DNA from 2 places in the Clostridium sp. 10cd* genome. Region 2 is predicted to be linked to the other one. Evidence: riboswitches for the same ligand, from Rfam matches in the RefSeq annotation. Region 2 holds a riboswitch; the other holds the start of a gene.

Region 1 (3,178 bases), 1.9 Mb from region 2:
ACAAACACAACAGCAGGTCTGCCCAGACGGTTGTAATTGCTTGCCATACTGTAGCCGTAGGCACCGGTTGTATACAAGATTAACAGATCGTTTGTCTGTGCGCGCGGCAGCCGGACGTTTTCCACCAGAATATCTCCGGACTCACAGCATTTTCCGGCAACGGTCACCGTTTCACTTTTTTCCTCGTCCATACGGTTCGCAATATCACATGCATAGGCTGCCTGATACAATGCCGGACGGATATTGTCCGACATACCGCCATCCACAAAAATATACTTTTTGTTTTCCGTCTGCTTCTGATACCCGATGCGGTACAAGGTGGAGCCTGCCTCCGCAACAATGCTTCGTCCCGGTTCAATCATCAGTTTTTCCAACGGCAGCTGATAACGGTCACGCTCCCATTTGCAGGTATCCAGAATTGTCTGGCACACTTCCTGAAGCGGAATCGGGTGATCCTCACTCGTATAGTAAGCCGCAAAGCCGCCTCCCAGATTTAATGCTTTCGTGGTGATGCCGTATGCCTTTTGCATATCGTCCACGAATTTCATCAGTGTCTGAATTTCCGCCACATAGGCATCCTTATCAAAAATCTGAGATCCGATATGGGAGTGGAAGCCTTCAAAGGCAATATTGGGAATACTCGTCAGTGTCTGAATCATATCGCGGATATCCTCCATACGACTGATGGAGATACCGAACTTGCTGTCCAGATGTGCCGTTACAATATATTTATGGGTATGTGCCTCAACGCCCGGATTCACGCGAATCAGTGTACGAACGGTGGTGCCGACACGCTGTGCCGCTTTTACCAGCAGCTCGCATTCCATGGCATTATCGACAACGATGCACCCGACGCCAGCTTCCAGTGCCATAATCAGCTCATCCCATGTTTTATTATTGCCGTGAAAGTAGATCTTTTCCATTGGGAAGCCGGACTGCATGGCGGTATATAACTCACCGCCGCTGACAACATCCAGACACAGACCGTGGATTGCCGCCATCTGAACGATTGCCTTACAGGAGAACGCCTTGGATGCATACAGAACCTCGGTATCAAAATTCTCACTTTGAAACAGCTCGTGAAACTGGCTCATTTTCTGTGTGATTTTGTTCTCATCATACACATATAGCGGAGTACCGCAGGCATTCGCCAGCTGTTCTACGGAAACTCCGGATATTTCCAACACTTTTTTACTCATTTCCATCACCTCATTAAAAAATGCCAGCAGGGGACGCGTACCCTTACTGACATTGTAGTTCACCTTATGACAATAATGATAGCACATCTACTGATGGTAGACAGTCTTATGGATCTTCTCCATAAGCCCACCACAACCCTATGCCTAAGGCTGCAGTTCGGCGGAATTGCTGAAACCAGCTGTCAGGTGTCTGCCGACTCCAGCTGATGTAGTCGCTCCCGCGCCTCTATCTATTTTTCTGTATCATATCACTATTCAAGGTAAATTACAACCGTTTTATGAAAATTAAATGTATAAATTTCATAAAATGAAAATATTTACATGAGGGATGGTTTCCTATATAATAAACATAACATAGAGCAGGGAGGATGAAGGATATGTTAGAGAGAATACAGAAATATCGCAGGGACCTGCATCAGATACCGGAGCTGGAGCTGGAGCTGCCGAAAACACAACGCTATCTGCAAGAGGCGCTCAGGGATCTTCCCTGTTCGTTAAGCTCACCGATTCCAAGCAGTGTTGTGGCTTTTTTTGACGCAGGAAGAAAGGAAAGCATCGCCTTTCGCAGTGATATGGATGCATTACCGGTAACAGAAGCTACCGGCAGAGCGTTTGCTTCCAGACACACAGGATGCATGCACGCCTGCGGACATGACGGTCACATGGCAATGCTGCTGGAGTTCGCACACCAGCTGTCTGCGTATTATAAAGAGCTTCCACACAACGTGGTATTGATTTTTCAGCCGGGAGAGGAAACACCGGGCGGAGCGGAGCCGATGTGCAAAAGCGGTATCTTTGAACAGTATCATATCAAACGGATTTTCGGTTTTCATGTATGGCCAATGCTGGACAAGGGTGTGATTGCCACACGCAGAAACGAATTTATGGCACGCTCCAGTGAGGTGAATATCGATATTACCGGAAAAAGCGCACATGCGGCAAAGTATCAGGAAGGTATTGATGCGATGGAGATTGCGGCGCGCTATCTGCTGGATGTATATACGATGGAACAGGAGGAGCTGTCAGCGGAAACCTATCGTTTACTGCGCTTTGGTTTACTGAAGAGCGGTACGGTTCGCAATGTTGTTTCGAATGCTGCCCGTATGGAAGGAACCCTTCGTGCCTTTCAGGATGAAACCTATCAGTATATGAAAAAGCGTATGCTGGAGCTGGCGAAGCCGTATGAAGAACAGGGGGCAGTGTTCTCTTTTGATATCAATACCGGCTATCCTGCAGTCATGAATGACGCTGCCCTTGTGGATCAGGTGCTGAAGCTGGATCCGAATATCGTGCTGCTGGAGAAGCCTGAAATGATTTCCGAGGATTTTGCCCATTATCAGCGAAGGGTGCCGGGTGTGTTTTTCTTTCTTGGAACAGGTACCGGGATTGCCCTGCATGCTCACAATTTTGACTTCGATGAAGAGGTACTGGAAGCAGGGGTTAAAGAATACTGTAAGCTGAGCAGGATGGAATAAAGCGGATACAGCTATCAGGTATTCCTACAGCATAGAAGGAAAGAGGTATTGTAGCTGTGATTGAAAACTGTTAACGATTTTCTTTCATCAGCAAACAGAGGAAGCAGCTGTAAAGGTGATAAAGAGCACTGTGTCAGTTAAAATCTACGTATTTCAGAGAATGGCTTTATCCTCATAATACGTCAGATATCCTTTATTTCAGATATATAGAGTGAACATCGGATACGTAAAAAGGAAGCTCCGCATCTATAAACAATAGAATGAGGAACTTCTTTTCTTTATGAAGCTATAAAACAAGGAAAACTGATTTTCCGTTATTCAGCGGATGGCTATCGAACGCTCCAGATTAAATGCTCGACTTTTTTACTGTTTACAACCTCATAATCGCTTTTATGACCCTGCGGTCCATAGCTGTAAGTAACACGCTCGCCACATGTTGTTTCATCCCGCAGCCAGTCTTTGCAGGAGGAGTGAATCTGTTTTACTCCTGTATAGGCTATGAGC
Region 2 (3,178 bases):
AATATGAAAAAACAGGGTACGTATACGCTGACCTATACGGCAAAGGATGCCAGCGGCAATACCACAAGTGTAAAGCGCAGTGTTCAGGTATGTGCTGATCCAACGAATACAAAGCTGTATTATGATCATGACAGCTATGACAACACCATGGAGGAATGGTGGTTTAATAAAAGCAAGGATCATCAGCGGACAACAGGTGCCAAGGATGAAAAGCTGTTAAAGAAATACGATTCCTATTATCAGGGACCGAAAGAAAAAGTAATTTATCTGACCTTTGATGAGGGCGGCAATGATATCACCTATATCAAGCAGATTGCGGAGGTCCTGAAAAAGAATGATGTGCAGGCAACCTATTTTTTGACCAGAAATTATATCAAAACAGAAGCAGATTTCATCCGGCAGCTTGTTCAGGATGGCAATGTAATCGGAAATCACAGCTGGCATCATTACGATATGACAACACTGGCGAATGCCTCCAGCATCGATAAATTTGTTGCAGAGATTACGGAGACAGAAAAAACGTATATGGAGGTTACCGGGCAGCCGATGAAAAAGGTTTTCCGTTTTCCGAAGGGCGGCAGCAGTGAGCGTGCGATGAAGCTGGTAAAGGACCTTGGCTACAGCAATTATTTCTGGAGTCATGCCTATTACGATTATGCGAGTGATGTTTCGGGGAGTGAGGCATTGAAGACGATGATGGAGCATTACCATGAGGGGGCGATTTATCTGCTGCATCCGAGCAATAAGGGGAATTATGAAGCGATGGATACCTTTATCAAAAATATGAAGGATCTTGGCTATGACTTTAAAACCGTGGATACCATACCATCGGATGCTCAGGAGAAATGATACGACTCTATCCATAAACATGATGCTGAGGTAAAAATATACTGGTATTTTTACCGATCTTATTCTATAATGATGCACAGGGTGATATGCATGAAAAAGAAACACTGCTATGCCATCCTGTGCATTATCTGGATGCTTGTAATTTTCTGGTTCTCCGCACAGGTTGCGGATGATTCTCAGGAAATGAGCGATTTCTTTGTGCACCTTCTGGATGCTGTATTCTCTCTGGATATCATGAGGAATGAAATCATTCGGGATATGACAAGCTTTCTGGTACGCAAGGCGGCACATATGAGTGAATATGCGGTACTGGCCATTTTATTTGGTCTTACGATACGGGAATACAAAAAGGAGCCATGGCTGCTTCTGGCACTGGCGGCTACGGCTGCCTATGCGGCAACGGATGAATTTCATCAGCTGTTTGTCCCTGGCAGAAGCGGACAGCTCAAGGATGTTTTGATTGATACGGCAGGTGGTGCCCTCGGGCTGGTTCTGCTTGCTCTTATTCTATATCTGAAGCGCAGACGGAAAATGAAAGAAACTGAAAAACTTTCATGAAATATTCAGGGGCCATTGACAAATGTCGGGATTTAAGCTAAAGTATATAAGACAGAAAAATCGTATAGAGGCAGCGATGCGTCAGAGTAAAAGCTGGAGTCGGCAGACCGGGATAGCTTTGAAAGGTAATCATCGCCGAAGAGGCTGCATTGGCGGATGCACTTCTGGGGTCATGGGAAATACTCATGGCACTCCTTCGTTAAGAAGAGGAGCTATTAACAACTCTGCTTTATGTGTGAGAGTCGTGTAATAGCACGGCTTTTTTGTTATTCCATGGTATTTCACCGATGGTGTATACACAGGCGGTATATGTGAAAAGAAAAAAAGAAAGAGGGACTATTTATGAAGAAAAAATTAGTAACGGCAGCTTTTGCCATGACACTGCTTTTGACTGGATGCGGCAGCAGTGATGACGACAAGAATGTTTCAAAGAATACAGGAAAGGAAACCTTTACGGTTGGTATGGAGTGCAATTATGCGCCGTTTAACTGGCAGACGAAGGAACAGACGAAAACGAGTGTTTCCATTGGCGGTGCCGGCTTCTGTGACGGTTATGATGTACGTGTTGCACGTCAGATTGCAAAGGATCTCGATCGTGAGATCGTCATCAAAAAGGTATCCTGGGACGGCCTGCAGCCGGCTTTGGAATCCGGTGAAATCGATGCGATTATTGCCGGTATGACAAAGGATGAAACACGTGAAAACGGAATTGACTTCACATCCCCGTACTATGAATCCGAAATGGTTATGATTGTACGCAAGGGGGACAAGGCTGCGAAATTCAATGATATCCAGCAGTTCAAGGGTAAGACCATCATCGGACAGAAGAGCACGAACTATGATACGATTATCGATCAGATCAAGGGTGTAAAGCATGCGACACCAAAGGCAACGTATCCGGAAATGATCCTCTCCCTGCAGAACAAGGAAGTGGATGGCATTACAGCAGAGCTTCCGGTTGCCGAGGGGGCCGTGGAAGCGAATAAGGATTTAACGATCGTTCACTTTGCGAAGGGCAAGGGCTTTGATATTGACACGTCCGTATCTGTCGGTCTGAAAGAGGGAAGCCGTGATTCCGAGCTGTTCAATGCTGTACAGAAATCACTGGATGGAATTTCCAAGGAAACAAGAGATCAGTGGATGAAGGAAGCAAGAGAGAGTCAGCCGAAAACAGAATAACAAAACAGAATAGGAGATTACCATGATGATAGTAGCATCCGCAAAACCGGATGGGATGTTTGCCCAGGCCTGGTGGATTTTTCAGGACAACATTCCGCTGTTCTGGTATGGGATTAAGATAACACTGCTTCTGGCGGTGTGCGGTACACTGATCGGATTACTGATCGGTTTGCTGTTGGGAGGTATCCGTGCTGTGCGTATAGAAGAGCGCGATGCACCGGTATCCCGCATAATTAAAAAGATACTGCACGGCTTTGTCGGTCTGTATGTATGGATTTTTCGTGGAACACCGATGATGGTACAGGCGCTGATCATCTATCACGGTCTTCGTCCGGTACTGAACTGGTCACCGGTAACTGCCGGTATTACGATTATTTCCATCAATACAGGGGCATATATGGCAGAAATCATCCGTGCCGGTATCCAGTCGATTGACAAGGGACAGAATGAGGCAGCCCGCAGTCTGGGGATGACCTCCACACAGACGATGATGAGCATTATCTTACCTCAGGCGATTCGTAATTCCTTCCCTTCGATCGGAAATGAATTTATTGTCAATATCAAGGACAGCTCCATGCTGAATGTCATCGGT

Evidence for each region. Region 2 has a riboswitch for lysine ahead of ACG3M1_RS14900 (transporter substrate-binding domain-containing protein). Riboswitches for the same ligand answer to the same signal wherever they lie in the genome.
Region 1: linked by a shared signal. The riboswitch ahead of lysA (diaminopimelate decarboxylase) and the one ahead of ACG3M1_RS14900 (transporter substrate-binding domain-containing protein) in region 2 are both predicted to bind lysine.

Annotation. Positions count from the first base shown of each region.
Region 1 is NZ_CP172347.1:362,532-365,709, forward strand. It holds gene lysA (diaminopimelate decarboxylase) at 1-1,199, opposite strand, end outside; lysine riboswitch at 1,271-1,436, opposite strand; gene ACG3M1_RS01850 (M20 metallopeptidase family protein) at 1,577-2,674, shown strand; gene ACG3M1_RS01855 (copper homeostasis protein CutC) at 3,004-3,178, opposite strand, start outside.
Region 2 is NZ_CP172347.1:3,007,980-3,011,157, reverse strand. It holds gene ACG3M1_RS14910 (immunoglobulin-like domain-containing protein) at 1-849, shown strand, start outside; gene ACG3M1_RS14905 (VanZ family protein) at 940-1,407, shown strand; lysine riboswitch at 1,465-1,630, shown strand; gene ACG3M1_RS14900 (transporter substrate-binding domain-containing protein) at 1,750-2,586, shown strand; gene ACG3M1_RS14895 (amino acid ABC transporter permease) at 2,609-3,178, shown strand, end outside.